One region of the Leisingera sp. SA215 genome, then DNA from elsewhere that is predicted to be linked to it. Evidence: riboswitches for the same ligand, from Rfam matches in the RefSeq annotation. Region 1 holds a riboswitch; each other region holds the start of a gene.

What was found. Region 1 has a riboswitch for cobalamin ahead of AC0KW6_RS07145 (hypothetical protein). Riboswitches for the same ligand answer to the same signal wherever they lie in the genome.
Region 2: it holds a riboswitch for cobalamin, as region 1 does, so the genes downstream of both, AC0KW6_RS17140 (CbtB domain-containing protein) here and AC0KW6_RS07145 (hypothetical protein) in region 1, are expected to answer to the same signal.
Region 3: it holds a riboswitch for cobalamin, as region 1 does, so the genes downstream of both, AC0KW6_RS13015 (aromatic ring-hydroxylating oxygenase subunit alpha) here and AC0KW6_RS07145 (hypothetical protein) in region 1, are expected to answer to the same signal.

The regions. Positions count from the first base shown of each region.
Region 1 is NZ_JBVVXU010000005.1:16,964-27,096, reverse strand. It holds gene AC0KW6_RS07170 (5'-nucleotidase C-terminal domain-containing protein) at 1-864, opposite strand, end outside; gene nudC (NAD(+) diphosphatase) at 1,200-2,183, shown strand; gene AC0KW6_RS07160 (SRPBCC family protein) at 2,241-2,708, shown strand; gene AC0KW6_RS07155 (alpha/beta hydrolase family protein) at 2,748-3,626, opposite strand; gene AC0KW6_RS07150 (TetR/AcrR family transcriptional regulator) at 3,697-4,287, shown strand; cobalamin riboswitch at 4,307-4,527, shown strand; gene AC0KW6_RS07145 (hypothetical protein) at 4,638-5,042, shown strand; gene AC0KW6_RS07140 (protein-tyrosine phosphatase family protein) at 5,152-5,694, opposite strand; gene AC0KW6_RS07135 (DNA polymerase III subunit gamma/tau) at 5,890-7,707, shown strand; gene AC0KW6_RS07130 (YbaB/EbfC family nucleoid-associated protein) at 7,948-8,292, shown strand; gene AC0KW6_RS07125 (GNAT family N-acetyltransferase) at 8,353-8,856, opposite strand; gene recR (recombination mediator RecR) at 8,991-9,590, shown strand; gene AC0KW6_RS07115 (beta-eliminating lyase-related protein) at 9,568-9,876, opposite strand; gene AC0KW6_RS07110 (hypothetical protein) at 9,873-10,133, opposite strand, start outside.
Region 2 is NZ_JBVVXU010000019.1:45,838-55,970, reverse strand. It holds gene cobI (precorrin-2 C(20)-methyltransferase) at 1-111, shown strand, start outside; gene cobJ (precorrin-3B C(17)-methyltransferase) at 108-872, shown strand; gene AC0KW6_RS17175 (cobalt-precorrin-6A reductase) at 869-1,609, opposite strand; gene cbiE (precorrin-6y C5,15-methyltransferase (decarboxylating) subunit CbiE) at 1,608-2,807, shown strand; gene AC0KW6_RS17165 (cobalamin biosynthesis protein) at 2,804-3,181, shown strand; gene cobM (precorrin-4 C(11)-methyltransferase) at 3,178-3,972, shown strand; gene AC0KW6_RS17155 (cobyrinate a,c-diamide synthase) at 3,989-5,308, shown strand; gene cobA (uroporphyrinogen-III C-methyltransferase) at 5,305-6,039, shown strand; gene AC0KW6_RS17145 (DUF1636 family protein) at 6,036-6,371, shown strand; cobalamin riboswitch at 6,542-6,756, shown strand; gene AC0KW6_RS17140 (CbtB domain-containing protein) at 6,792-6,962, shown strand; gene AC0KW6_RS17135 (CbtA family protein) at 6,967-7,665, shown strand; gene AC0KW6_RS17130 (hypothetical protein) at 7,731-8,234, shown strand; gene cobF (precorrin-6A synthase (deacetylating)) at 8,308-9,060, shown strand; gene AC0KW6_RS17120 (transposase) at 9,398-9,856, opposite strand; gene AC0KW6_RS17115 (efflux RND transporter permease subunit) at 10,086-10,133, opposite strand, start outside.
Region 3 is NZ_JBVVXU010000010.1:140,455-150,587, reverse strand. It holds partial or broken gene AC0KW6_RS13030 (IS5/IS1182 family transposase) at 1-49, opposite strand, end outside; gene AC0KW6_RS13025 (hypothetical protein) at 9-173, shown strand; gene AC0KW6_RS13020 (FAD-binding oxidoreductase) at 228-1,313, opposite strand; gene AC0KW6_RS13015 (aromatic ring-hydroxylating oxygenase subunit alpha) at 1,318-2,553, opposite strand; cobalamin riboswitch at 2,661-2,859, opposite strand; gene AC0KW6_RS13010 (DUF1523 family protein) at 3,100-3,744, opposite strand; gene AC0KW6_RS13005 (hypothetical protein) at 3,755-4,021, opposite strand; gene AC0KW6_RS13000 (DUF6638 family protein) at 4,024-5,385, opposite strand; gene AC0KW6_RS12995 (HNH endonuclease) at 5,438-6,172, opposite strand; gene AC0KW6_RS12990 (AAA family ATPase) at 6,169-8,106, opposite strand; gene AC0KW6_RS12985 (hypothetical protein) at 8,211-9,332, opposite strand; gene AC0KW6_RS12980 (hypothetical protein) at 9,525-9,722, opposite strand; gene AC0KW6_RS12975 (hypothetical protein) at 9,784-10,133, opposite strand, start outside.

The DNA of each region.
Region 1 (10,133 bases):
CCCGCAGCGATGCTCCAGCTCCAGCCGCAGAACCCCCAGATGCGAGCCATGCGCCCCCGGCATCACGACGGGTTTGGCAAAGGGATGCGCCGGATCCGGCAGCGTCAGATGGGTGTGGCCGCCCACAACGGCGTCAATTTCCGGCAAGGCCGCAAGCCGCTCCAGTTCATTTTCGCCGCAGCCCGCACCGGTCTTGCTGCCAAGGCCGGTATGGGCCAGCGCCAGCACCAGGTCGCAGCCCTGCGCCTTCAGCCGGCCGGCCTGGGCCGCGGCGGTTTCCACGATGCCGCCTGCAGCCAATTGTGCCTGCAGGGCCTCGCCGCACCAGATCAAAGTCTGCGGCGGCAGCACCGAAAACAGCCCGATCCGGACCGGCGGCAGCCCGGGCTGCCCCGGGATCTTGCGTTCCAGCACCGCCGAGGGCGCAAACGGCAGCCGCAGGTCCGGCTGCCGCGCCGTCAGGCTGGCGCAGAGCACCGGGCATGTCACGTCTTTCAGAACGCGTGCCAGCGCCGCCAGGCCGGAATCGAAGTCATGATTGCCAAGACCGACTGCATCATATTTCAAAAACCGGAAGGCGCGCGCCATTGGATGCGGGCCCTTGGCGCCCGGCATGATGTCCCCCAGCGGCGCCCCCTGAAAGCCATCGCCGTTATCGACCAGAAGGCAGGCCGCGCCCAGGCGGGCGGCCTCTGCGCGGGCTCGGCGGATCAAGGTGGCCGCGCGGGACAGGCTGATGGCCCCGCCGGGACGGTCGGCATAATAATCATGGCTCAGCAGATTGCAGTGCAGGTCCGTCGTGGCAAGCACGTGCAGCTGCCCGGTGACCGTCCGGGTTTGCGAGGCCCGCGCCCCGCTTGTCATGTGCGAAATTCCGTTGCCACTGCCTGCCGCCGCTCCTGCCCGCACCATTCGGCGCCGTTCTTGTTTTGCGGCTATTTGAATCAGCGTATTAACGATTTGCAAGGAACCCTTTCGGCTGCCTGTGATTTTTTCCCGCCGCCGGTGCGTCAACAGCGCGGGCGCCCCCGACCTGTGGCGGAAAAGCCGCAATTCCTGCCCGGCAGGTGTGGCGGCGCAGCGACAGGCAAGCGCGGATCACTGGCAATTGCTGGCAACGCCTGCGGCACGCTGTCATGGATGGCGGTATCTCAGCCCTTGACCGCAGGGCAGCCGCCGCCAGCCAAAGGAGAGACGCAATGAAACACGCAGAACAAGTGACCTTCGGCCGCGGCGGGCTGGAGCGGGCGGCGCATTTGCGCACCGACAGCGCTGCCCTGGAAACCGCCTGGAACAGCCCGGAGGCCCAGGTGCTGCTGATGTGGCGCGGCAAGCCGCTGACCCTCCGCATCGCCGAGGACGGCCTGCCCTGCGGGCTGGGCTGGACCGCTCCGGCGCACCCGCTGGCCGCCAGCCGCCAGGACGCGGCGATTTTCCTTGGTCTGGCCCCCGGCGGCGCGCCGTGTTTTGCCTGCGATATCAGTGACTGGCAGCCCCAGGACCTGGACAGCGGGGCCCTGAGCGGTTTTGCCGATGCCAGCGAGCAGCAGCACCCCGATCTGGCCGCGTCCCACGTCTTTGCCGAACTGCGCCGGGTCATGACCCGGCTAACGCCGCTGGAGGCGGAACTGGCGGCCACCGCCAAGGCGCTGCTGGCCTGGCACCGCAGCCACCGGTTCTGCGCAGCCTGCGGCGCCCCCAGCAGCATGGCGCAGGCGGGCTGGCAGCGGATCTGCCCCGCTTGCAAGACACCGCATTTCCCGCGCACTGACCCGGTGGTGATCATGCTGATCACCCATGGTGATGCGGTGCTGATGGGCCGCTCTCCCGGCTGGCCTGAGGGGATGTATTCGCTGCTGGCGGGATTTGTCGAACCGGGCGAGACGCTGGAGGCAGCGGTGCGCCGCGAGACCTTTGAGGAAACCGGCGTGCAGGTCGGGCCGGTCAGCTATCTGTCCAGCCAGCCCTGGGCCTTTCCGATGTCGCTGATGTTCGGCTGCGCGGGCGAGGCGCTGAGCACGAAGATCACCATCGACCCCGGTGAAATCGAAGACGCGCTGTGGGTCAGCCGCCAGGACATGATGACGGTCTTTGCAGGCGATCACCCGGTGCTGAAACCCTCGCGGGAAGGAGCAATTGCGCATTTTCTGCTTAAGAACTGGCTTGCGGACACGCTGGACTAGAGCGCATATTGCGGCAAACAGCGCGGCAGCACAGCGGCGCAGCTGAGGCAGGCAAGCATGGAATTTCAGAGCAAAGAAGATATCGAAGCCCCGATTGCCGAAGTCTTTGGCGCGATCTCCGATTTTGACCTGCTGGAACGCTCGGCCCTGCGGCGCGGCATCGACGTGCAGCGGACCGGCGATACCGCCCGTCCGGAGAACGGCCTGGCCTGGGATATCGGCTTCCGGTTCCGCGGCAAGCAGCGCGACATCCGGCTGACGCTGGCGTCTTATGCGCCGGCTGCCGGGCTGGCGCTGACCGGCAGCGGCAGCGGCCTGGACGGCCGCCTGGAGGTCGAGCTGCTGGCGCTGTCGCCGCGGCGGACCCGGATGTCGGCGCAGCTGAAACTTGCCCCCACCACCCTGACCGGCCGGCTGCTGGTGCAATCGCTGAAACTGGCCCGCAGCAATCTCACCCGCCGGTTCAAGCTGCGGCTGGCCGATTATGCGAGGATCACCGAGGAACGGCTGAACCGCACCGCCTGACCCTATCGCCTGCCCCCATCGTCAAGAGCGGAGCGCGCGCTATTGCGGCGGCAGCAGCCGCGGCCACAGGGCGGCATTGTCGCGGGCAAAGGCGCCCAGATGGCCGATCTTCTTCACACCAGCCTCCCGCGGCACCAGCACCGTCCGGCGCTGCGGCACATTGCCAAAGACCTCCCCCAGGCGCCAAACCGCCGCCGGCGGCACGACATCATCATCCGCCATTGCAAACAGATCCACCGGCACGCCGCTGTTTGCCCATTCGGGCAGCGGCAAGGCCGCGCCGGTTTCCGGCAGGTAGCTGCCCGGCGTGGTGCACCAGCGCCGCCACTGCCAGTAAACCCCGGCGGGCAAATCGGCCCCGAACCCCACCGCGCGCCCGGGCAGATAGCCCAAAGCACGGACCAATGGCGGCACATGGCCGAACCAGAAAGCCAGCGCCAGCGCGCGGTAGGGCCAGGGATGATCGTGGTGATGCACCAAGCCGCCCGCAACCACGATCATGCGGGCGACGTCCTTCAAGCCATCCTGCAGGGGCATCAGCATCGCCCCGAGCGAATGGCCGATCACCCACAACGGCACGCCCGCATAGTGCCGTTGCAGTTCGGCCCGGGCAGCTGGCTGATCTTCCAGCGCCCATTGGGCCATTGTCGCACCGGAATGGCGCGGATGGCCCCGCGCCGAGTCTCCGAAATCCCGGTAGTCATAGGTCAGGCAGGCCACCTGCTGCCTGGCTGCCAGCCAGCGCGCGAAATGCCGGTAATAGCGCTGCGGCACCCCGGTTGCGCCATTCAGCACCACTGCGGCCCGCGCCTGCCCCGCCGGATGGTACAGCCGCCCGGCCAGCTCTGCGCCGGCCGCGGGAAACCGCAGCTCTTCTTCCCGGATGCCCGCGGCATGATCTGCGTTTCTGTCCAGCACGGCGACCTCCTAGACCAATCGGTCCACTCCACCTCTGGACCAATCGGTCCAATGCTGTCAAGCTGTTGTCATGACTGACGTGACGACACCCCCTGCCAACCCGGACAGCCCGCCCCCCACCCGCGAGCGGCTGATCCGCGCCGCGGCAGCCCTGTTCCGCAACAAGGGCTACAGCGGCACCGGGCTGGCGGAACTGCTGGCAGAGGCCGGGGCGCCCAAAGGCTCGCTCTACCACCATTTTCCCAATGGCAAATCCGACCTTGCCCTGGCCGCAGCGGATTGGGCGTCAGCGCAGATGCTGCTGCTGATCGAGGCGTCATTCACGCCGGCGCCAACCTTTAGGGAGGGGGCCAAGACGGTCTGTTACAAACTGGCCAAGCTGTTTGACCAGCAAGGCAAATGGAGCGGCTGCCCGGTCTCTGCCACCCTGTTCGAAGGGCCGGAGAACGAGGCGTTCCACCAGCATGCCGCGCATCTGTTCGAGGGCTGGATAACTGAGACCGCCCGCCACGCCCGCCGCCTCGGCCTGCCCGCGGCTGAGGCCCGCGCGGCGGCGGAAAACTTCTATATCCTGCTGCAGGGCGGCTGGCAGCTGGCCCGGGTGCGGCGGGAGTCGGATGTGATCCGGGGGCTGTATTTGCAGCTGCAGAAAAACGATTGACGACTCGCGGAAGAAACCGCTACCGCTTGTGGCGATGGTTCCCGTGCCACAGAAGCTTGTGTCCGGGATGAAAAGGGAACACGGTGCGGCCTGCGCAGAAACAGGCCAATTCCGCGGCTGCCCCCGCAACTGTAAGCGGCGAGCGACCCCGATAGAGCCACTGGCCCGACAAGAGGCCGGGAAGGATCGGGAAAGCGACGACCCGCAAGTCAGGAGACCTGCCATCAGACGTGTAACTCGAACCCGGGCGGGGTGTCCGGACAGGGTCTGATGGCTGCGGCGGCTGTGAGCCGTCTTTCATCCGGTCTCTTGTCCCCAAAACCCCCGTGCCACGCGCGGAGGGCGCAGATATGATGTGGACCGACCAGACGCATTTCTATGCGGCAACAGATTGCAAGTATTTGGGGCGCCCCTGCCCCGCAGCGGAGCGGATGATCGCCAAGCTGGCCGAGGCGATGTCCAGGGCCAAGCCGCTGACCCAGGAGGATTTCGAAATTACCGGCACCACCACGCTGGACGGCTGCCCGCGCAGCTGCCCGGCGCAATTTGCCGCCAGCCATGACCGGATCCGGCTGTATTGCGGCGTCGGGGAAGAGGCGCCGCGCGAGGGGCTGGACCGCTTCGCCGATGCCATCCTCAGCCGTAACGGCACCGGCTTTGCCGCCTCCAAGCTGGACACCCGCCCCTGCGCGCTGATGGAGGCGCTGCCGAAAACCGCCGCGGCGCGGCAGGCGGAACAGATGCTGGCGCTGTGAAACCTAAGCTTTGAGGGCAGCGCCTGACCCTGTGCCGAAGGCAAGCCAGCGGATTGACGGAAGCGGCGGGTGCTGCCCGGCTTGTCGGCCGGGTGAAAGGCTATGCGGTCTAGCCTGCCGCCTGCCCCGCGCAGGCCCAATCCAGCTGCTCATCCGTCTCCACCGCGCAGGGCCGCACCGCCCGCAGCCGGGCCAGCGCCTGCGCCGGATCCTCGCCGCATTCGATCATCAGCCGCAGCACCGCCATGCCGGACCGCCCGCAGCCGCCCCGGCAATGCACCAGCACCCGGCCGCCGCCCGCCAAAGCCTGCCGTGCGGACGCGCTGGCGGCTGGCCATTTCGCTTCCACGCCCGGCGGCGGCGCTTGAAAATCCGGCACCGGCAAATGCAGCCAGCGGCAAGCCATGCTTTGAACATCAATCCCCAGCCGCGGCACGCCTGCGGCTGCGTGTTCGGCCTCGGTGGTCATCGAGATGACCAGCCCCGGTTTCCACTGATAGATCTGGATCAGGTCATTGCGGTAATCGCCGCCGCCGCCGGGCAGCGGGCATAACGCCAGAATACCGCCGCCTGCTGACAGCGCGTGGATGGTCAGGCCTGCCGGCGCCGCGCCGTCCTGCGCCGCAGGTCCCGGAATGTCTCCAGATCGCATACCGCCTCCTTAGCCGTTGCGTTCCTGCATTCCCCCCCGCAGTCCCCTGCCGCCGCAGCCTAACGGCTTAGCGGGCAATCCCAAAGCCCTTTTGCTGTCCCGGGACAGCCCCATCGGCGGTGGACGAACGGGCTGCGCTTCAATACCCTGCGCGGAACGCGGACGCCCCGCATCCCGAATCCGGCACGAGACATCATGAACGATACCCCCAGCGGCACCCCCGGCGCATCCGGCCACTCCAAATACCAGGTTCTGGCCCGCAAATACCGGCCCGAGACCTTTGCCGATCTGGTGGGCCAGGACGCCATGGTGCGGACGCTGAAAAACGCCTTTGCCGCCGACCGCATCGCCCAGGCCTTCATCATGACCGGCATCCGCGGCACCGGTAAGACCACCACCGCGCGGATTATCGCCAAGGGCATGAACTGTGTCGGCACCGATGGCCAGGGCGGCCCGACCACCGACCCTTGCGGCCAGTGCGAACATTGCACCGCGATCATGGAAGGCCGCCATGTCGACGTGATGGAGATGGACGCCGCCAGCCGCACCGGTGTGAATGATATTCGCGAGATCATCGACTCGGTGCAGTACCGCGCCGCCTCGGCCCGCTACAAGATCTACATCATCGACGAAGTCCACATGCTGTCGACCAGCGCCTTCAACGCGCTGTTGAAGACGCTGGAGGAACCGCCCGCACATGTGAAATTCATCTTCGCCACAACCGAGATCCGCAAGGTGCCGGTGACGGTGCTGTCGCGCTGCCAGCGGTTCGATTTGCGCCGGATCGAGCCGGAGGTGATGATTGCCCTGCTGCGCAAGATCGCCGGGGCTGAAAACGCTCAGATCGCCGAGGATGCACTTGCGCTGATCACCCGCGCGGCTGAGGGCTCGGCCCGCGATGCCACCTCGCTGCTGGACCAGGCGATTTCCCATGGCGCCGGCGAGACCACCGCCGATCAGGTCCGCGCCATGCTGGGCCTTGCCGACCGCGGCCGGGTGCTGGACCTGATGGACATGATCCTGCGCGGCGATGCGGCGGCGGCGCTGACCGAACTCAGCGGCCAGTACGCCGAGGGCGCCGACCCGCTGGCGGTGCTGCGCGATCTGGCCGAGATCACCCATTGGGTCTCGGTTGTGAAAATCACCCCCGACGCGGCCGAAGACCCCACTGTCAGCCCCGACGAGCGCGCCCGCGGTCAGGCAATGGCCGAACGGCTGCCAATGCGCGTCCTCACCCGCATGTGGCAGATGCTGCTGAAGGCACTGGAGGAAGTGGCCGCCGCCCCCAACGCGATGATGGCGGCTGAAATGGCGGTGATCCGCCTCACCCATGTGGCCGACCTGCCCTCACCCGAAGAACTGATCCGCAAGCTGCAGGACACCCCGCCGCCGCCCCCACCGCCGAATGGCCCCGGCGGCGGCGCACCGATGCAAGGCATGGGTGCGCCCGCTTTGGGGGGCGGCGGCGGCGCTCCTTCCGGTTACGGCGGCCAGAGCGGACCCGCTGGCGGCGCGCCGGCGGCGCAAGGCGGCTCCGGCCCTGTTGCGGCCCTGGCGCCGCAGGTCAGTTCCGCGCTGGCCCGTTATCCGTCCTTTGAACATGTGGTCGAGCTGATCCGCACCAACCGCGACGTGAAGCTGCTGGTCGAGGTTGAGGGCGGCGTGCGCCTGGTCTCCTACCAGCCGGGACGAATCGAATTCACTCCGTCCTCACAGGCACCGCGCGACCTGGCGGCCCGGCTTGGCTCGGCGCTGCAGAACTGGACCGGCGCGCGCTGGGTGGTCTCCATCGCACCGGACGGCGACGCAGCCACCATTGCCGAGCTCCGCGACGCCGCCGAGAACGCCCTGCGCGAGAAAGCCGCCGCGCATCCGCTGGTGCAGGCGGTGCTGGAAAGCTTCCCCAAAGCAAAGATCAAGCGTATCCGCACAGCGCAGGAGCTGGCTGCCGAAGTCGCCGCCGAAGCCCTGCCCGAGGTGGAAGACGAATGGGACCCGTTCGAGGACGGCTGAGCACCGCCGCAAACAAATTGCGTATGCGGCCATCTCCCTGCAGATTGTTCCAGCCCCCGGTTCAGCCGGCCAGGGCGGTGCCCGTCCCGGCGGGACTGGATGGGGGCAGAACAGGCGTTGCCCGGCCTTGCGGCCGGGCAGAAGGGTGCCATGTTCCCCGAATCCGGTGAACCTTCCCCCTTGTTTCACGTCCCCAGCCCCCGTATCTACGCTCCAAACCGGAATCTCAGGAGACTTCAGATGCTCAAAGGCCTCGGCGGTCTTGGCGACATGGCCAAGATGATGAAATCGGCACAGGAACTGCAGGGCAAGATGGCCCAGATGCAGGAAGAGCTGCACAATGTGATGGTGACGGGCGAGGCCGGTGCCGGCCTGGTCAAGGCCACAGCGTCCGCCAAGGGCGACCTCAAGGGCCTGGATATCGACCCGTCGATCTTCAATGGCGATGACAAGGAAGTGGTCGAGGACCTGATCCTGGCCGCCATCAAGGACGCCCAGGGCAAGGCCGCGGAAAAGGCGCAGGAAGAGATGACCAAGCTGACCGAAAGCATGGGCCTGCCCAAGGACATCAAGCTGCCGTTCTGATCCCGGACAGCCAACATTCAAAAGGCGGCCCGGCTGGAGCCGCCTTTTTCTTTGCTCGCCTCAAGCAGTCTCCAGCCGGAATTTCAGGAAACGTTGCCCCTCGTATTGCACCTCCCCGGTCTGCACCGCCCCCAGCCGCGCCAGCGGGCGCAAGTGGCGACGTGTCGGCGGCAGCAGGAAAGTCACATAAGGTATGCGCGGATCTTCACGGGCGAACGCCAACGCCTTGCAGGTAATGGCGGGACCAAGGCCAAAGCAGCCCACCCGCAGCACCAGCCCGAAATCCCACTCTCTCCCCTCCTTCTGAAATCCGCCCCAGCCGAGATATGCATCCCCGCGCAAGAAAGCCCAATGACCCAGGCCGTCGCGCTGCCAGCAGGTCTCCTTGGCGGCAACAAATTCCCTGGCCGCGGCCTCATCCCAGCTCCCGGTCAGCAACGGCATATGTTCCGCCATCCGCGGGTCGCGCATATGGCGGGCAATCTCCTGCGGCGGCACCTCTGTCAGCCGGGCAAACCGCAGAAGCCCAGAGCCGTTTTCCGTTTGCTCTGCCGCACCTGCCATCGCGATCCCTCCGCCGACCTTGCCAAGGCATACCCCCGGCTCGCGGAAAAACAAACCCCGAACATTTTTCGCGCGGCCCTTGCGCTCCGCTGTCCCGGGTGGCCTATATGGCAAAGAACCAAAAGGTCCGAGGCATGATCAGAAACTCCACCAGCGACATCGACGACCTGATTGCCCTGATGGCCAAGCTGCCGGGGCTGGGCCCGCGCTCTGCCCGCCGCGCGGTGCTGCATCTGATCCGCAAGCGGGCGCTGCTGCTGACGCCCCTGGCCGATGTGATGACCGAAGTCGCCGCCACCGCGCGCGAGTGCCTCAACTGCGGCAACATCGGCACCAGCGAGATCTGCCCGCTTTGCACCGATCCGGAGCGCGCCAACGGCGAGCTGTGCGTGGTCGAGGATGTGGCCGACCTCTGGGCGATGGAGCGGGCGTTGGTGTTCAAGGGCCGCTATCATGTGCTGGGCGGCACCTTGTCGGCGCTGGACGCGGTGGGGCCGGAAGATCTGCGCATTCCCCGGCTTGTCGACCGGGTGGCAACCGAAGGTGTCAGCGAAGTGATCCTGGCGCTCAACGCCACCATCGACGGCCAGACCACCGCGCATTACATCGCCGATCAGCTGCAGGGGCAGGTCAGGCTGACCTCGCTGGCCCAGGGCGTGCCGATCGGCGGTGAGCTGGACTATCTGGATGACGGCACCATCTCGGCAGCCCTCAGGGCGCGGAAGGAAATCTGACGGCGCGTCCGGGCGCCGAAAATTCTTCAAAGAATTTTGGCTGGAAAATTCGAGTTTTCCGGAGCCGCGCCCTGGCGATCAGATCCCCCGGCCCCGCCAGAACCGACCCCGCAGGCGCGTCCAGCCCTTTGGACAGGCAGACCGAGACCGTATCCATCAACCCGGCCAGCCCTGCCGCGGCACAGCCCAGCGCCACCGTGGCATTGAACAGCCGCGCCCCCTCCAGATGCGCCGCCAGCCCGGCGCCGCGCCCCGGCGACCGCGCCGGGGTCCAGCGCACCATCATCCCTCACCGGCACCGGGTACAGCCAATGCCCCCAGAATTGAGGCGCCTGCCGCCTCGCGCGGCTCCTCGACATAGCGGTCATCGGCGCGCAGCCAGTAGCGGCCCGAAAGATCATTGGCGCTCCATTCGGTCTGCCCGGGGCGCCGGGTCAGCGGCAGCGCGGCAAAGCCCTGGTCCTGCCAGCCGCCCATGAAAGCCTCGCACTTCAGGCACTCCTCCAGCGCCGCAAGATCCCGCCCGCCTCTGCCCTCCTGTGC
Region 2 (10,133 bases), on a different contig from region 1:
GTCGAACGCGGCACCATGCCGGGGCAGACCGTGCAGAAGCTCTCGGAGATCGACGGCGACGTGCCTTATTTCTCCATCGTACTGGTTCACGGACAGGGGCGCCGGCCATGAAACTATCGCAAAACGGTTGGGTTGTGATTGCCGGGCTTGGCCCCGGAAACGAAGCACTGGTGACGCAGGAAGTGCGCGACGCCATTGAGGAAGCCACTGATATCGTTGGCTATATCCCCTATGTCAAACGCATCGAGCCACGCCAGGGGCTGACCCTGCACGCCACCGACAACCGGGTCGAGATCGACCGCGCCACCCACGCGCTGGAGATGGCTGCCGAGGGCAAACGGGTTGTCGTGGTGTCCTCCGGCGATCCGGGCGTCTTTGCCATGGCCTCTGCCGTGTTCGAAGCGCTGGAAAGCAACGCCGAAAGTAAACCGGAGTGGCTGGACCTGGAGATCAAGGTTCTGCCGGGCATCACCGCGATGCTGGCCGCAGCTGCCGCCATTGGCGCGCCGCTGGGGCATGATTTTGCGGCCATCAACCTGAGCGACAACCTGAAGCCCTGGAGCCTGATCGAAAAGCGCCTGCAGCTGGTTGGCGAAGCCGGTCTGGCAATGGCGTTTTACAACCCGCGCTCCAAGTCGCGGCCGCATCAGTTTGCCCGCGCACTGGAAATCCTGCGCGAGGCCTGCGGCGCCGACACGCTGATCACCTTTGCCCGCGACGTGACCAAGCCCGGGCAGGAACTGCTGACCGTGCCGCTGAAGGATGCAACGCCAGAGATGGCCGACATGCGCACTGTGGTGATTGTCGGCAACCGCGGCACGCGGCGCGTCGGCAGCTATGTCTATACCCCCCGCTACGCGGCTGAGGGTTAAGCCAGGGGATGCGAGAGCCAGGCCATAACCGCTGCCACACTGCCCATAACGGGCCGCTCGGGCACCTGCGGCCTGCCGATCATGATGACCGGCAGGCTCAGCTCGCGCGCGGCAGCGAGCTTGGCCGCAGCACCCGCACCGCCGGCGTTCTTGGCAACCACATGGGTGATGCCGTGGCGCTGCATCAGCGCAGTGTCACCCGCCGCGTCAAACGGGCCGCGGGCGATTTCAACCGTGGTATGCGGCAGCGGCAATTCCGCCTCGGGTTCGTCCACCAGCCGCAGCAGGTAATGGTGCTGGGGCTTGGCTGCGAATTGGGTGAGGTTCTGCTTGCCGATTGCCAGGAACACCCGGGCTGCCGCCTCGGGCAGAGCTTCGGCGGCTTCCTCTATGCTATCCACATGCACCCATTGGTCGCCCTCCCCGGCCTGCCAGGCCGGGCGTACAAGGGCGCAAACCGGCACCTCTGCCAATTCGCAGGCATGCACCGCATTGCGGCTCATCCGGGCAGCAAAGGGATGGGTTGCATCCACCACATGGGTGATGCCCTCGGCTTGCAGATAAGCGGCCAGTCCCTCGGCACCGCCAAAACCGCCGACGCGGGTGGGCAGCGGCTGATTGACGGGCCTGGCGGTGCGGCCGGCGTAGGAAAACACCGCATCCGCGCCGGTTTCAGCGAGGGTTTTGGCCAGCGCCGAGGCCTCGGTGGTGCCGCCCAGCAAGAGGATGCGTGTCATGTCTGATAGCCTTTCAAAGCACTGGCTGACGATTATCGGTCTGGGCGAAAATGGACTGGAAGGCCTGTGCGATGCAAGCCGGAAGGCATTGGCCGAAGCCGAAGCGATCTTTGGCGGCCCGCGGCATCTGGAACTGGCCGGCGCAGGCAGCAAAGGCCAGCCCTGGCCGGTGCCGTTTTCGATCGGTCCGGTGTTGGAAATGCGCGGACGGCGCGTCGCCGTTCTGGCCTCTGGCGATCCGTTCTGGCACGGCGCCGGCGGGTCGCTGTCCCGGCATCTGGAGGCGGGAGAGTGGGTCTCGCACCCGGTGCCCTCCACCTTTGCGCTGGCGGCGAACCATCTGGCCTGGAAGCTGGAGGAAGTGCTGTGCCTTGGCCTGCATGCGGCGCCTTATGCGCGGCTGCGCCCCGTTCTGGGCAACGGGACGCGCGTCATCTGCACAATGCGCGACGGGGCGGCGCCGGCAGAGCTGGCGGAGTGGCTGGCAGCTGAAGGGTTCGGCCCCTCGCGGCTTACTGTAATGGAATGCCTCGGCGGGCCGCGCCAGCGGGTGCGCTCTGTCTCGGCCGAAGGGTTTACCCTCCAGGGCATTCAGGCGCCGGTTGCGGTGGCGGTTGAGGCTGCGGGCAGCAGGGGCCTGCCGCAAGCCCCGGGTCTGGCGGATGATCTGTTTGCCAGCGACGGGCAGATCACCAAACGGCCCATCCGGGCGCTGACACTGTCGGCGCTGGCCCCGCGCGCAGGCGAGCTGCTGTGGGATATCGGCGGCGGGTCCGGTTCGGTTTCGGTGGAATGGTGCCTTGCGGCATCCGGCGCAAGGGCGATCGCATTCGAGCCGCGCGAAAGCCGGTTGCAGAACATCCGTGCCAATGCGGCGGGGTTTGGCCTGGATCACCGGATGACGGCGGTTCCGGGCAAGGCGCCGGACGTGCTGGCGGGCCATCCCCTGCCGGATTGCGTGTTCATCGGCGGCGGCGGGTCGCAGGATTTGCTGGACCATCTGTGGGAAATCCTGCCCGCAGGCACGCGGCTGGTTGCCAATGGTGTCACGCTGGAGACCGAGACCCTGCTGATGCAGGCCCATGGGAGGCGCGGCGGCCAGCTGCTGAAGGCCGAGATCGCAGAAGCGGGCCCCCTTGGCTCGATGCGCGACTGGCGGCGGGCCCGGCCCGTCATTCAGTGGAGTGTCACCCGATGAAAGTGGCAGGCATCGGATTTCGCACCGCCGCCACCGCAGCGGATTTGCGGGCGGCGCTGGCGCTGACCGGGGTTGAGGTGGATGCGCTGGCCTCCATTGCGGAGAAAGCGGAAGCGCCCGCGATGCAGGAATTTGCGCAGAGCATCGGCCTGCCGGTAATTGCGCTGCAGGACCGGGAAATTGCCGGGGAGCAGACCCTCACCTGCTCGCCCCGGATCAAGGCGCGGTTCGGCACCGGGTCGCTGGCGGAAGCCGCGGCGCTGGCCGGAGCGCGGCACGGGGCACCGGGTGCCGGGGCGCGCCTTCTCGCCCCAAGAGTTGTCACCGCGGATGGGCTTGCCACCGCGGCCATAGCAGAAAGACTTGAGCCATGACCGTTCACTTCATTGGCGCCGGACCGGGCGCTGCCGACCTTCTGACCTTGCGCGGGCGCGATATCCTCGCGGCCTGCCCGGTGTGCCTTTATGCGGGCTCGCTGGTGCCGGAGGAAATCCTGAGCCACTGCCCGGAGGACGCCAAAGTGGTGAACACCGCGGCGATGGATCTTGAGGCCATCGTGGCAGAGATCAAGGCCGCGCATGCGGCGGGCCAGGATGTGGCGCGGCTGCATTCCGGCGATTTGTCGGTGTGGTCGGCGATGGGCGAGCAGATCCGCCGCCTGAAGGCCGAGGGGATCCCGGTGAGCGTCACCCCCGGGGTGCCGTCCTTTGCCGCCGCTGCGGCGGCGCTGGGGACCGAGCTGACGCTGCCCGGTCTGGGGCAATCGGTGGTGCTGACCCGCACGCCGGGGCGCGCGTCTTCGATGCCTGCGGGGGAGTCGCTGGAGAATTTCGCCAGAACCGGCACCACGCTGGCGATCCACCTGTCGATCGGCAATCTGGACCATGTGGTGGACAGCCTGACGCCGCATTACGGAGCCGACTGCCCGGTCGCCGTGGTTTACCGTGCCAGCTGGCCGGATCAGCAGATCATCCGGGCGACGCTGGACACCCTGAAGGCATCGCTGGACGAGAAGATCTCCCGCACCGCGCTGATCCTAGTGGGTCCGGTGCTGAAGGGCGAAGGCTTTGACGAAAGCTGCCTTTATTCGACTGAGTACGACCGCCGCTACCGGCCGCAAAGCGCTGACAGCCCGTGGTCGAGCTGGAGCCATGGGGACGATTGAGGGGAAGAGTGAGCTGATGACTGATATGAACCCTCCCGGACTGATGATCTCGGCGCCCTCATCGGGCACCGGCAAGACCACCGTGATGCTGGGCCTTCTGCGGGCGCTGGCCGAGGACGGGCTGGCGGTGCAGCCCTACAAGAGCGGCCCGGACTACATCGACCCGGCCTTTCACCTGGCCGCTGCAGGGCGTCCGAGTTTCAACCTCGACACCTGGGCGATGGATGCACAGCTGCTGGATGCGGTCACAGGTCAGGCGGCAGGCGCGGAAATCTGCATCGGCGAAGGCTCGATGGGGCTGTATGACGGTGTGGCAACGCGCGGGCAGTCGGGCTTTGGCTCCTCTGCCGAAACAGCCAAGCGCATGGGCTGGCCGGTGGTGCTGGTGGTTGACGTGGGCGGTCAGGCGCAATCGGCGGCCGCCACGGCCTTGGGGTTCAAGAATTATGACAGCGATGTGCCCTTTGCCGGGGTGATCCTGAACCGGGTGGCCAGCCCGCGGCATGAGCGGCTGACCCGATTGGGGATGGAAAAGGCGGGGATCAAGGTGCTGGGCTCTCTGCCCCGCCGCGGCGACCTGACCCTGCCGGAACGGCATCTGGGCCTGATCCAGGCGGTGGAGCATCCCGATCTGGAAGCGGCGATTGCCGGCTACGCGTCCTTTCTACGCGAGAATGTTGATCTGGAGGCGATCAAATCCGCCGCGCTGGCGGGGGCTGCCCCGGCGGCGGCTAAGCTGCCCTTGCCCCCGGCCCAGCGGATTGCCTTGGCGCGGGATGCGGCGTTTTCCTTTACCTACCCGCATCTGCTGACCGGCTGGCGCGCAGCGGGGGCAGAGATCCTGCCGTTTTCCCCGCTGGCGGATGAAGCGCCTGCTGCGGATGCCGACCTGGTCTGGCTGCCCGGCGGCTACCCGGAACTGCATGGCGGCGCGCTGGCGGCGGCGGAGAGCTTCCGCGCCGGGCTTTGCAAACATGCCGAGACCAAACCGGTGCATGGCGAATGCGGCGGCTACATGGCCCTGGGCGAAGCGCTGATCGACAAGGACGGCAACCGGCACCGGATGGCCGGGCTGCTGGGGCTGGTGACCTCCTATGAGAAGCGCAAGTTCCACCTCGGCTACCGCCGCGCCATTCTGCAGGCGGACATGCCGGGGTTTGCGGCCGGCACAGCTTTGCGCGGCCATGAGTTCCACTACTCCACCATTCTGGAAGAACCCGACGCGCCCTTGGCCAATGTCATGGACGCCGATGGCGGGCCGGTGCCCGAGACCGGCTCGGTCAAGGGCCATGTCACCGGCACGTTTTTCCACCTGATCACCGGAGAGCAGGCATGAGCGGCTTTGTCAGCTTTGTGTCCTCCGGCCCCGGCGACCCGGAGCTGCTGACGGTCAAGGCCGTCAAGCGGCTGGAGGCGGCGGATGCGGTGCTGTTTGACGATCTGTCCTCGGGGCCGATCCTGAACCACGCTCGTGAGGACGCCGATCTGGTCGGCGTCGGCAAGCGGGCGGGCCGTCCCTCGCCCAAACAGGACCATGTGAGCCGGCTCTTGGTGGATTATGCCTCCTCCGGCCTTAATGTGGTGCGGCTGAAGTCGGGCGACTCAGGCGTGTTCGGGCGGCTTGAGGAAGAGATGACAGCCCTGCGCAGCGCCGGCATCAAGTTTGAGATCGTGCCCGGCGTGACCGCGGCCTCGGCGGCAGCGGCGGCGGCGAATATTCCGCTGACCCGGCGGCTGACCGCGCGGCGGCTGCAATATATCACCGGCCATGATGTGACCGGCGGCCTGCCGGACAATCTGAACATCGCGGCGCTGGCGGACGCAGAGGCAACAACGGTTGTCTACATGGGCAAGCGCACCTTCGCGGGCCTGTCTGAAAAGCTGATGGAGGCCGGCCTGCCGGAGAGCACACCCGCACTGGTGGCGCTGGGGGTTTCAACCCCGGAACAGTCGCTGCACCGCCATACCGTAGGCGAGTTGCCCCGCCTGCTGCGGGAGATGGAAACCACCGCGCCGGTGCTGATCCTGTACGGTCCGCTGGCGGAGCCGGACCTGCCCGGCGCATGAGTCTGCCCACGGTCACCCTGTGCCGCACCTGCCGCGGCGCGGACCCTGCCCTGTTCGGGCAGGTCCGTGCCGCGCTGGAGGCATCGGGGGTAAAGGCGCAGCTGCAGCAGGTGGATTGCATGTCCGGCTGCAAACAGCCGCAGACGCTGGCGGTGCGCCAATGCGGCAAGACCGCCTATCTGTTCGGCAAGGTCACGGCGAAGGATCTGCCGGATGTGCTGACCTTCCTGCGGATGTATGAGGGCAGCCGGGATGGCAATTTCGCCGATGCCCGGCCGCTGGGAAAATTGCGGTTCAAGGCGATTGCCCGGATCCCGGCGGATTTGGAGTAGCCCGCCTGCAGCGGGCGGCGGCAACAACCCGGCGCGGCATTTTGGCCGGAAAATTTGAAATTTCCGCCTGCAGCTGCGGCAGCTCACCTGTGCCGTGAAACTTGCCCCGCATGACGCTGCAGAGCGCAAACCTGGCGGATTCTTCCTTGACCGGACGCATCCCCGCAGGGCAGAACAATCCGATACGGTGTCTGATAGTGCCTAAGCACTGGGACTGAAACGGGAATGAGGACGGTGGACCAAATCGCGGCACCGAAGCCTCAACCGCCCCCGCGACTGTGAGCGGCGAGCGGCCTTCCAATATCCACTGGCGTGAAGGCGCCGGGAAGGAGGAAGGCAGCAGCGACCCGCGAGTCAGGAGACCGGCCGTGTAACGGACGCAACTTATACCGTCGGGTGTGACGGTAGGGAGGACTACAAATGACGACCAATACGCTTAAGGCTTCTGCTGCCGGCACCAGTGTACTTCCGGCTCTGTTTGCCGTGGTTCTGGGGCTGGGGATCATCACGCTGACCGGCCATGTTCAGGCATCTGCCCTGCATGACGCCGCGCATGACGTGCGCCACGCCACCGGCTTCCCCTGCCACTAAGGCCATGTTCAGCCGCATTCTGACCAGCGGCTTGTTCGCTGGCGCTGCAGCAGGGTTGATTACCGCCCTGCTGCAGCTTTATTTCGTGCAGCCCGTGCTGCTCCACGCCGAGCTGTATGAGAGCGGCGCGCTGGTGCATTTCGGCGCTGACCCGGTCACCGCCCATCCTGCCCTGCCCGGCCTGTTTGCCGAGCCGGTGCGCGATGGCCTGAGCATTATCTTCACCATGCTGACCTATACCGGTTATGCGCTTGTGATGGCGGCGCTGATGTCTGTGGCCGAGCGCCAGGGGCATGAGATCAACGCGCGCACCGGCCTGTTGTGGGGTCTGGCGGGGTTCATCACCTTCCACTTTGCACCGGGCCTGTCGCTGGCGCCGGAAGTGCCGGGTGTCGCCGCCGCTGACGTCGGCGTGCGCCAGATCTGGTGGGCCGTGACAGTGGCTGCGGCCGGTGTCGCCATGTGGCTGATCGCCTTTGGCGGCAACCTGGTGAGCATCCTGATCGCAGCCCTGCTGCTGATGGGTCCGCATATCGTTGGCGCGCCTGAGCCGGAGACCTTCTCGGGCCCGGTGCCGACCGAGATCGGCGCGCTGTTTGCCGCCCGTGCCTTTGGCATCGGCATGGCCGCCTGGGTGCTATTGGGCAGCTTCGCCGGCTATTTCTGGCAGGTTGAAGGCAAGCGCGCAGCCGCCGCAGCCTGATCCCGCCTGATCTGCCCCCCGCCGGCCAGAACCGGCGGGGACAGTCTTTTTCCGAGGATAACACGATGCCCCGCTCCCTTGCTCTTTTTGCCATTGGCCTGATCTTCGGCGGCGGCGCCGGTTTTGTGATTGCCGCCGGCAATGGCGTCACCTTTGACGGTCATGACCACGGCGACCCGGCCCACCATGGCAAATCCGCGGCAGAAGCCATGGCCCATGATCATTCTGCTGCGGTCGACCTGCCCGCCGGCGGCGACGCGCCCAGCGTTGCGATCCGGCTGATCAAGGACCCGATGGCCGGATGGAACCTGCAGGCGACACCGCAGAACTTCCGCTTTGCGCCTGAACACGCCTCTGCCGCTGACGTGCCCGGCGAAGGCCATGCGCATGTCTATGTGAACGGCGAAAAAATCTCCCGCCTCTATGCCGGCTGGATGCACATCCCGTCGCTGCCGGACGGCGCCGAGGTGAAAGTGTCGCTGAACACCAACAGCCACAGCCGGCTGCTGGTTGCAGGCGAACCGGTTGAAGCCAAAACCACCGCGCCCGCTGACGGCGACGGCTCCTGACCGCAACTGCAGGCTTGCAAGAACTCCGGCACGGCTCCATAGGGGGCCGTGTTTTCATGTGAAAGGCCCCGTCATGATTGAGCTTTGCCTGATCGGCATCGGCACCGGCAACCCGCAGCACATGACGCTGCAGGCAATCGACGCGCTGAACGCGCAGGACCTGATCCTGATCCCCAACAAGGGCGCGGGAAAGGACGATCTGGCCGGCCTCAGGCGCGCGATCTGCGACCGGGCGATCAAGGGCAATGGGCCGAAGATCGTCGAATTCGCCCTGCCCGTGCGCGACGAGGCCACCAAAAGCTACCGCAAGCGGGTGGACGACTGGCACGACGCCATCGCGGAAATCTGGTGGCAGAACATCACCGGAAACCTGCCCGCGGGCGGCAAGGCCGGGTTTCTGGTCTGGGGCGATCCGTCGCTGTACGACAGCACCATGCGGATTGCCGAGCGGCTGAAGACGCTGGCGGAGATCAAGCTGACGGTGATCCCTGGCATCACCTCGGTTCAGGCGCTGACTGCGGCCCACGCGATCCCGATCAATGAAATCGGCGCGCCGTTCACCATCACCACCGGGCGGCGCTTGCGGGAAAACGGCTGGCCGGACAGTGCCGATACGCTGGTGATCATGCTGGACGGGGAATGCTCGTTTCAATCCATTGCGGCGCAGGGGATCGAGATCTTCTGGACCGCCTATGCCGGCATGGAGAACCAGATTTCCATAGCGGGCCCGCTGGCGGAGGTTGCGGCCCAGATCATTGAAACCCGCACCAAGGCACGGGCCGAGCACGGCTGGATCATGGACATCTACCTGCTGCGGCGGTGCTGACCCGCCGCCGTCAGGGGCGGAACGGCATTGCAAACAGCGCGAGCGCCAATGCTGTTTGCTGCAGCTGAGGAGCAGCCTGCGGATTTCCTCGCCGGAGGCTTCAGGGGCACTCCACTGAGCGATGCGGCGGATCATCTTGCAGCGTTTCCCGTTCAGTTTCTGGGCATGGGCCGCGACTGGGGCTGCGGTGCCTCGACCCGCCGGCGGGGGCATCCCTTTCGCCGGTTCCGCCAGCCAGTCCGGACCCGGTGCGGCCGGGGCCAAGAAGAGAAAATGCTGGACTGTCTTGTGCATCGCTATGCCGGGGCGCGGCCAAATCCGGTGAAACTTGCACAGCTCAGAAAGAAGCTGCCAGCGTCGAACCAGGCCGGGCAGCACAGATGGGAAGGGAGAGGTGATGGGTCTGCCCTTGCGGCAGCTGCGCGGCGTGGCGGAGGGCACGGGGGGAGCGACCCGGCTGATACTGCTGCCATAGCCCCCCCTTTCCAAGGGCGCCCGTTGCGGCGGCGTGGCGGCGAGAAATCCGGCATGGGCCAGTGAGTCCGGCCATCTGAAACAGCCTCTCGGCCAGTCGAACTGTCTGGCGAAGCGGCAGGCCGAAAACCACATTCAACATGATGCAAGTTCGGATCGCAGCATCCGCGCAGGTTTCAGACCGACCACGCTCGCCGGACTTTTTCGTATTCCAGTTCATGGCGTGACCGAACCAGACTGTTAACGAACCGCGTCTGTACAGGGAGGCATTGCAGGCCGGCCAGTCTGCCCTGCGGTAGCTGGGCGGAGAAGGCTTCGACATGCGTCGGATCCAACCGTCAGAAATCGCGAAGGGAATCCCTGTCACTTTTGGCGCAGCAACGTCCGGATCAGCACGTCATCAGGATGCCATTTGTCCGCCGGGACTGAACGATCCCGGCGGGTCTGGTTACGCGCTGTGGACGCCGGAAGCTTTTGATCCGGGGCCACCCTCAAATGCCGCAGGACAGCTAAATATCGCGCTGCTGCAGCAACTCCGCTCCTGCGCCTGTTTACACGGGCTTTCTGTTGCGGCCCCGGATCAGCCGGTAGATCACCAC
Region 3 (10,133 bases), on a different contig from region 1:
TGCGGGCCATGAGACGCAGCCCGAGACCCTTCACACAGTTCATGCGCGACGACGGCACCGTGATCCAGCCCTTTTGGCGCTCGCTCTACCGCCACGCCCGCCCCGGTATCCTCGGCGCTGAAGGCCATCAGATCAACGAAGCCCATGTGCACAAGCTGGCCATGGAAGCCTGATCGGGCCGAACAGGCAAAAGGGCGCGCGCCAGTCCCGGCGCGCGCCCTTGTTCTTTAGATATCGACCTCGACCCGGCCAATCGGGTTGGAGCAGCAGGCCAGGATGTAACCTGCCTCCACGTCTTCCTCCGAGATGCCGCCGTTGTGCACCATATGCACTTCGCCCGCGGTCTTCTTGACCTTGCAGGTGCCGCAGATGCCAAAGGTGCAGCCCGACGGGATGTTGAGCCCCGAAGCCTTGGCCACCGCCAGCACCGTATCTGTTTCGGTGCAGGCCGCCATAACACCGGAGGCCGCAAAGCTGATCTCTGCCGCTGCGGTCTCTTCCGGCACCACGTCGTCGATCTCGGGCGCATCGGCTGCAGTCTCAACCGGGGCACCAAAGCTTTCCTGGTTGTAGTTCTCCATGTCGAAGCCCAGGCCGTTGAGCATGTCGCGCACCGCCTGCATGAACGGATCCGGCCCGCAGCAGTAGACTTCGCGCTCCAGATAGTCGCCGGCAATCAGGCCCAGCATGATCTGGTTCAGCTGTCCGCGGTAGCCGGTCCAGACCTGATAGGGATCGTCCTCTTCCACCACAAAGTTCAGCTTGAGGCCGGGCACCCGTGCCGCCATGCCTTCCAGCTGGCGCCGCGCGATGATCTCGCTCGGGCGCTTGGCGCAGTTGATAAAGCTGATGTCGGGCGACTGGCCGCGGTCGAACAGATACTGGGTCATCGACAGGCTTGGCGTGATGCCGGAGCCTGCGGAGATGAACAGGAACTTGCCGTTCGGGCGCTTGGGCAGGGTGAACAGCCCCGCAGGCCCCGAGGCTTTCAGCATCCTGCCGGGGCGCAGGTTGTCCAGCATCCAACGGGTGCCGATGCTGTCCGCTTGCGCCTTCACCGTCACCGAGATCGACAGCGGCCGCGACGGCGAGGAACTGATCGTGTAGGTGCGCCAGACGGTCCCGCCCGGCACCGGCAGTTCCAGCGTCAGGAACTGGCCCGGCTGGTATTTGAACCACGCGCCGGAAGGCGCGCGGAAGCTGAAGGTGGCGGTGTTCGGCGCTTCCGGCACAACAGAGACGCATTCCAGCATCTCGTCGTCCTTCCACGCCAGGGTTTCGTCCAGCGACTCGAAATTAGCCTGCAGTCCCATGGGCTTACTCCGCCGCGATCAGGTGGCGGCCGGTCAGGGCGCGGGTCAGGTGCTCAGCATACCAGTTGGAGAACTGAATGACGCCGCTTTCCTGCACTTCGGAATAGGGTCCGGGCTGGTAGGCGGGCGAGTTGATGCCGCGCTGGTTGTCCTCGACCACAATGCGGTCCTCATCGTTGGTGGCCATCCAGACTTCTGTCAGGCGCTTGATGTCATAGTCCTGGCCCTCAACCGCGTCCTTGTGCACCAGCCACTTGGTGGTCACTTCGGTCTCGGTCGCGCTGATCGGGTTCACCCGGAAGACAAGGGAATGATCCGGCAGGAAGTGGTTCCAGGTGGTTGGGTAGTGGAACTTCAGCAGCGTGCCGGCATCGGCAAAGGGCACCCGTCCCAGCGGTTTGGCGACCGCAGCCTTGCCATCCATGGTATAGCTCTCGGCGCCCTCGTTCAGCGGCATTCGCGCCAGCCGGTGCTGTCCGCGCGCATCCATCCGGAATTGCGCCGGGCAGCCTGCGGCTTCGATCCGGTCGAAATGCTTCTGCAGGTGCGGCGGGGTTTCACCGCCTTCCACCCCGGTGACCGAAGGATCTTCCGGGAAGGTCCGGCACAGTGACGGGTGGTTGCCGCCGCAGTGATAGCACTCGCGGTTGTTCTCCCAGACCAGCTTCCAGTTGCCGTTCTCGATGATCGAGCTTTCATAGGCAATCTTGGCATTGCCCAGATCATGCGGCTCCAAGTAGGGGCGGGCGGCCTCGGCGAACGCATCGAAATCCGGCGCCTCATCGGCCAGGCAGATATAGATCAGACCGGCCAGATCCCGGCAATGCACCGGCTTCAGCCCATGTTTGGAGGCATCGAAATCCGGCCCCATGTCGCGCGCCCACAACAGCGAGCCGTCCAGCTCGTAGGTCCACTGGTGGTAGGGGCAGACCAGCTTGGGCGAATTGCCCTTCTTGGCCTTGCACACAACCGAACCGCGATGGCGGCAGGCATTGTGGAAGGCACGCACTTCGCCATCGGTGCCGCGCACGATGATGACGTTATAAGCCCCCACCTGATGGGTCACATAGTTGCCCGGCTTCGGCACTTCGCAGGCGGGAATGGCAAACAGCCACTCGCGGTAGAAGATCTGCCGCAAGTCCAGATCCAGAACGCCTGGATCGGTATAGAACGCCTGTTCCAGAGAGTAGTTTTTCTGCCGGGCCATCAGCTTGGCCAGAATCTCGCTATCGTGAAGCATCTGCTTCTCTCCTTTGCCGCAACCCCGCGGCGGGTTGGCTGGGTGCGGGCAGGTGAAGAGAGATTGCAGGCCACGCGCCCGCAACCGCCCCGCCGCCGCCCGCGGTTGACGTTTTTCAGGGCAAGGCTGGTTTCCGGACTGTCCCGGGGCCTTTAGGCGGCGGGGCCTGGCACCTTCCCGAGGCACCTGCCTCAGTGGTCATTGCCATGCCTTGCCCGGGGTCACCGTTGCGGGGGCAGTGCCGGGGTTTCACCAGCTTCCCAATTCTCCGCCCCGAAGGACGGCACCTTGCTATCCGCGGTATTGCCCTAAAAATTTCCCGCCATGGGAAACAAAACCGACCCGGCGAAACCAGAATGAGACATGCAGGTTCATTACCGGCCACCAGACGAACCTGCCCAATGCCGCAAAATGCGCTCTGCATGCAAAAAGCGGCAAAAACCCTACCTGTCAGCAGCTGATTCAGGCCGTTTCCGGCGAATCTGCACAGCGCTCTCCGCCAGGCTCCGCCGCACCTGAAAAAGGCCGCGTTTCCGCGGCCCTGTCTTACTTCGATTTCCAGCTGTCCAGCCAGCGCCGGAACCGCCCCTTGCGCTCGGCGATTGCATCGCCCGCCGCATATAGGCTGTCCTCGACCTCCTCCAGCATCGGGTCTATGCGGGCTTGGCGGAAGCGGCGCCAGCGCACATAGATGGCCCAGAACAGCGCCGCCAGCAGCACCAGCACAATGATCGAGAACCAGTTGGCCGGCTTGTCCTCCGGCCCCGCCACCGGGTTAATCGTCACGGCGTTGGGAAAAACCGACAGGAACTCGTTGCGCCAGCCGTAATGCATCACCGCCACCCATTCCGGGTTCGCCTTGGTCGAGATGCTGTCATTGGCATCGGTATACAGGTTCGCGGTGTCGAACTTGAAATAGGGCGGCCAGTTCCAGCCGGTATCCTCATTTCGGTAGACCATGTTGCGGCCGTTGGGGCGCACCGCCTGGATGAACTGCACATCGCGGTTGATCAACTCGGCGGACTGGCCGTCCGGCTTGGACCAGAAGAGTTTGGTCCAGTCGTTCAGCTCCTGCCGCTCCTCATAGGTGTTGACGATGCGCACCACATCGTACTGCGGCAGCGTGTAATGCAGAAAGGCGCCGAACAGCACCCAGATGGTGATCAGAAAAGCCCATTTGATGAAACGCATCTGCTGCACCTCACATGAAGTTGATGACATAGACCAGAAGCGCGATCGCCCCTAGCGGAATGATATAAACCAGCAGGATCAGCTTGCGCCGGAACGAGCGGTCATATTGTTTCAGCCCCCGCTGGATGAAGGCGCTGCGGTCGCCGGTCAACCCCTTCTCTTTCCAGCGGCGCTTGAGCTTCGCCCGCCGCACTTCGCGCGAATAAAGCGAGACCGCGCCGTAAGCCACGGTCAGCCCCGCCAGCAGGATCAGGATCAGGCGGATAAACCCGAACATCTCTATCGCCCCCTCACCCGGTTCACCGCGCCCCAGGGGCCGACCCGCTCGACCATCCCTTTGCGCCGCACCCGCGGCAGCGCAGGTGTGTGCCCGTCCATATCCGGCTCATGCCCGAACAGTGCGGCGCGCGCTCCGGCCTTGTCCACCGCGTACTCCCGCGCCAGGAACTCCGCTGCATAGGCCTTTTTCGTCTCCGGCCAGCCCCGGTACTGATGGTAAAACAGCTCCTTGTGGCAGATGAACATCTGGCGGAAATCATGCGGGCACAGCTCCGCCAGCAGCATGTTCACGAGATCGCGGCAGGGCGTATCCGATGCCCGCAGGGAATAGAAATAGGCCGGATGGTCCGAGGTGATCTTCGGCCACTTACCACCGCCCTCCGCCCAGCGCACCAGCGCCGCCAGCCCCTCGAACTCCGCCGGCAGTTCCTCCGCATGCCGCGCCGCCATCCGCCGCAGGTCCGCGCGCGACAGGCCCGACAGATCCCTGCCCTTGCCCGTCAGCACGCTCACTGCCAGAAACCCCATCTTCTGCCGCAGGATCGCCGCACCATCGACGCCGCGCGCCCGGATCACCGGCTCGGCCAGTTGGTTCAGCTCCAGGAACCGGGCAATCGCATTGCGCTCATCCAGCCCGAACACGTGGCGCAGCGGTACGCCTTCGGGCTTGGCGCCGCTGGCAATCACTGCCGGATGCTCAACGTCCTGGAACACATAAAGCCCGCCGAAATGCGCGGTCCAGAAGTTCGACTGCTCAAAGACCTCATGCTCCAGATGCACCGGATTGCGGGTCACATCGCCGGTCTGTTCCGCCGTCGCAATCATCTCCCCGATCAGCGCATCGTCAAACCAGGCATCCTCCGCGGTTTTGAAACGCTCCACCAGCTCCACCAGACGGTCCGCATGGCGCAGCGTGCCGCGGGTGGTATCCGCATCGATCCGAACCCGCCGGATGTCGAACAGCTTGGCGGGGCTGGAGACCTCGTACACCGAGTTCACCAGTTCACCGGCGACTGCATCGGTCGCGGTCAGCGCAAACAGCTGGCGTTCGTTGACCTCGATAAACCGGCGCAGAATGTCCCGGCTGGTGGAGAATTTCACGTGAAGCAACGGGCAGCGCTTCTGCTCGGTCGACAGCAGTATGAACTGCCGGTTCACCCCCGCATGGTTCAGATAGTGATCATCCCCCAGCTCGTCGCCCACTTCGGGAGAGTAGCCCGAGATATCGACGTGGAAATCCGTGAGGGAGGTGGTCTTGCCCGTCAGATGCGTCAGCGCGCGGTTATACCGCTCCACCAGCGCCGGCGAGGCCACATGGAAGAGATTGCCGAACATCAGGCCATGCTGGATGAGGCGTTTCATGTGTCTCTCCTTTCCGCATCGCGGCTTCACCGGGGAATACCGCCTTATAAGGTCACGCATTTTCTCTAATCAGCTTCTTCAATTCTTCAATTTGGAAGGGTGGCTGCCTTTTATGCAGCATCGCATGACAATTAGGGCAAACGGGCCTGAGGTCCGTTACAGGGTTAATTTCGTAAGTCTTTTTGCGAGCTGACACTGGTACCAAGTGATGCACATGGATAAACTCCCTCCCAATTTCACCAAAAGTTGCCTGAAAATCAAAATTACAGACTGAGCAAACGTATCCGTACTTTGCCAAACATGCGGCTCTAGCCTGAGCGTTACGCTCATATTTCGTCTGCAGAACATCCAGTCGAGCCCCCTCGAGAAACTGCGTGTTTGCTAGATTCTTTGCCGCATCTGGTGCCGTAACTTCCCGGACCAAGGCATAATATTCACTGCCTTCCTGAATCAGTTTCCTTTCTTCAGACGGCTCTTCACAACGAAGAATTTTGGGAGTGTCTTTTTCGGTACCTGGGACCGCGATCTGACGAAACGTCAACAACCTATAGTTTTCTTCTAGAACCAGTTCCAAATGACGGAGTGTTTGCGCATATCCGGCCGCCCTTTTTTTCCCCGGTTGCGGTATAGACCAGCTCTCAGAAAACACACGCTGCACTCCATCTTTGTCAAAGTGCTGCCAGGCTCCGATAATCACAAACCGCTCTTCGTGGTTCACAAAAGACCAGCTCCAGTTCCAATTGTCGCACGTCGCTCCGAGAGCTTGGACAAACTTCTTCCTGCTCACCCCTGCCCCTCCAGATACCGCCGCTTGGCCTCTTCCTGGCGGCCAAAGTCTCGCACCATGTTCTCAATCGCCACCTCATCCGACTTGTCGGCATAGCGGAACTCAGAGTCGGCGTAGCGGTTGATCTCCTGGATCACCATATCGACCGTGATCGGCACCCGCAGCTCCGCAATCATCGCCGATTTGGTCTCGTAGTCCTTGAACAGGAACAGCTCCGGGTTCTCCATCCATTCATCCGGCAGCTCGAAATCCATCGCGCGGACCTTGACCGCGTCGGTGATGTTCTTGATGGCACGGCCCGTAAACCGCTCGTCCGCCCGCTGGATCGCCTTCAGGTAGGTGCCCAACTTGGCCAGATCATCCAGCTCCCCGAGCTGATCCTGCACCCGGCCAAAGACCTCTACCAGCCCCGGCTCCTGAGGGCGATTATAAGCCTCGAACGAGCGCGCGACGGCCTGTTTGATCTCCTGCGCGCCGTAGAGGTCATGCTCACCCAGCGGGATCGCATGGTTCTTGCCCATCAGCAGGGTCAGGATGTCGATGTAATCCTCCCGCGTCTGCGGCCCGTCCACCAGGAACCGCGCGCCCGCCCGCTGGCGCAGCGCGTCGTCCACATTCTCCGGGTAGTTGGAGAACATGCCAAAGGTGCAGTTGCCCCTGACCACGGTATTCGCACCGGCGAAGGCCTCCATGAACACCGCCGTCACCTCCTGCTGGCCCGCCGAGGATTGCCGGTCGCCGCGCTTGCCCGCGATCTGGTCGATGTCATCGATGGTGCCAAAGCCGATGACGCCCGGATCAATCACGTTCTGGATGAACGACTTGGCATTCTGGCCCGACTTGCCCTGATAGCTGTCGATATTGTCGATGCCGAAATTCTGGTAGCGGAAGGCATAGCCTGCGTTCTGGCAATAATCGTGGATCAGCCCCGCCATCATCTGGATCAGCGTCGTCTTGCCCGTTCCTGGCTTGCCGTCCCCCATGAAGGTGAAGATGAAGCCGCCCATTTCGGCAAACGGGTTCAGACGGCGCTCAAAATCATAGGCCATCAGCATCTTGGACAGCCGCAGCGCCTGGTACTTGGCGATATGGTTGCCGACCACCTCATGCGGCTTCTTGAACGCCATGGTAAGGGTCGTGGATTTCGCCTTGGCCGCGGCGTCAAAGCCGCTGATGGTCAGATCATCCGCCTCCACCCGCCAGGCAGCGGCAGTGAACGCCTCCAGCCGGCCCGCATGCTGCGCGCGCAAGGCGGCCTTCTCCATCAACTGCTCGGCATAACCCGCCGCAGCCGCAATCAGATGTGCGTCATCGGTGCCATGCAGCGCCAGTTTCTGGTCCAGCTCCCACAGCGCCCCGTGCAGCGCCAGCGGCGCGTTGTCGGTCAGCAGCTCCTCCGCCTCCCCCACCTCGGCCTGCACCTCGGACCCGTGCGGCGCCAGCAGATAGGCCGTGGCATTGGCAAAGACATGCGCTGTGACCAGCGCCTCTGCGGCCAGCAGCTCGGTGAACTCCCCTTTGCGTGCGGCATCCAAAGACCCGGCCAGATTGGCCCGCTTCAGGTCACTCAGGCCGGACACATCCGCATAAGCTTCCCCCATCGCCAGCGAGATCGCCAGCGCCCGGCGCAGGCAATGCTGCAAAGTCGCCTGCAAGGGCGAGGTCAGCGGATCCTCCTCATCCGCCGCTTCAATCCGGGCAATCAGATGCACCCCTTCGGGCCGCGCGGTGGAGCGCGTCACCAGTCCCGGCGTGGTAGACCGGAACCGCCGCCGCGTGCCGATGCCTGAGGACCGCTCCGTCGCCTTCGCCTCGGCCTGCGGCTTGGCCATCCGCGGCGTGTGGTCAAACCCCTCCAGCAGCGCGGCCGCGGCGGCGTAGTGCTTGCGGATATCCACTTCCCGCAGCTCCATCTGATTGCCTGAAATGCTCATTTCACCCTCTCAATCCGTGCCGCGCGCCCTAAAACCCGGCCCGCTCTTCATCTTTCAAAAAATACTCCCGCCGGAGGCTCCCGCACTCACAACACGCGCCGGCCTCAATACCGCAGTACCTGCCCCGCCTCGCTCACCACAAATTTCTGCACATCGCCGAACCCCGGCGGATCCAGCTCTGCCAGCACCTGAAACGGGCGCTGCGGCAGAATGATGGCCCGCTGGGTGCGGGTCGCCCCGGTATCGGCGCCGCGGCCGCCAAAGGGATCGAGCGCAAAAATCTCCCGCTCCACGGTTCCGAACCAGCCCGACCGTTCCTCGCGCACCTCTTCGCTTTCCAGCTCCTCCAGCGTCCAGGCCAGCGCCCAATCCTGGCCCTCTGGCGCCCCGGCCTCCTCCAGCACCCGGTGCAAGGGCCCGGACTGCTCGGTATAGGCCGAGGAATACATCGGCCCCACATGAAAGCGGCGCAGATGCTTGGGGTGAAGGCCGTCGAAATCCCCGTCAAACCCCTTGGCGATGGTCACCAGCTTCAACCCCGCCAAGGCCTGCGCCATCAGATGCGCCTGCACCTCGGGCCAGCGGCGTTCGTCTTTGGGCAGCGCCACCTTGCCGCTGTCCTCCAGCTCCATCAGGTAGATCACCGGCAGGTTCACCTGGCTGTCATAGGCCGCCCAATGCAGCAGGAAACGGCGGCGCCGCTCGCCGATGTTTTCCAGCCATTCGCATTCCGGGTCGTTCTGCGTCCAGAACAGCTGCCCCTTCAGCAGCTCCTGATAATACAGCCGCTGCGACAGAGCGAATTGCAGTTTTGACGGCACCGTCCGGTCCGAGATGATGGTGCGCACCATGTCGTCCTTCAGCACATCTTCACTGGCCATATTGGCCAGATGCCGTTCCGCCTGCTGGGCGTCATTGGCCATGGTCATCAGCTCAGCCGCCACCGGAAAGCCGCTGTCGCGCTTGTCCATCGCCAGGCTGCCGAAAAACCGCCCGGTATCGCGCCCCGCCATCAGGTACTTCATGCTCAGCGCCCGGAAGGTGAAGTTCAGCCGCATCAGGTAGGCGGTCAGCACCTTCACATCGGATTTGCTGAGCCGCCCCTCCGCCTGCATCGCCGCCGCCACCCGGGTCAGATGCCGGATGATGGTCTCGAACTTCTTGAAATACCGGCGCGAGGCGAAGGTATCACTGAGGCCCGCGTGGTCGTGGGAAGGATCGGTCATGTGCACGCCCTTTCCGGACGTGCCGCTTGCGGCGCGGACAGCGCCCGGCCGCCCCCCCGGGCGGGCGCTACGCCCCCACCCGCGGCCGGGAGCCGTCCTGTGTTTCGTGCGAACTCAATTCTAGCTGTTTCCATCAATCTTTTCTTTGTTGCACTAACGGAAAAGGTAATCAGGCAGTTTTCGTGACCAAAGTCAGTCCTTCTGACTTTCGGCACGATTGAGAACGAAGGTAAGCCCCAGCCAAGCGACGGCCCAAGCGGCAAGCACAGCTGAAAGTCCCAGCAACAAGAAACTTCCAAAATAAGCTGCTAAGCCAAACCCAGCTCCAATCTTTCTTACCCATTCCGTCTCAAACTGAAAAAGTGCGGTGGAAATCAGGGGGAATGCCATAGCTAGACCCGCAATTCCCAAAGCCCACTTAAGCAGAGAGACGGGTCGCCGGTATGAAACATCACCCCCCATACAGGTTCTTGTCGTGCTTCTCGACAATCGCCGCAAACCGGCGGGCAAAGCGTTCATCGGCCTTGGCCTTCTTTTCCAGCACGTCGCGGGCAAACACCATGTTGCCCTCATGGCTTTCCAGCATGTCGGCCATCTTCTGGTTGGTGGCGGTGCCGATAGCCGCCATCGCGGTCTGGGCTTCCTTGTCTGTCTCCACGCCGATCTCGTTGATCCGATGCGCCACATCCTGCTGCTGCGCGGTCTTCAGCGATTTGGTCAGCGCATCATACAGCACCACCCGCTGCTGAGTGTCCGTCTGCAGCTTGTTGATCAGCACCATCTGCGTCGCCGCCTGGTTCT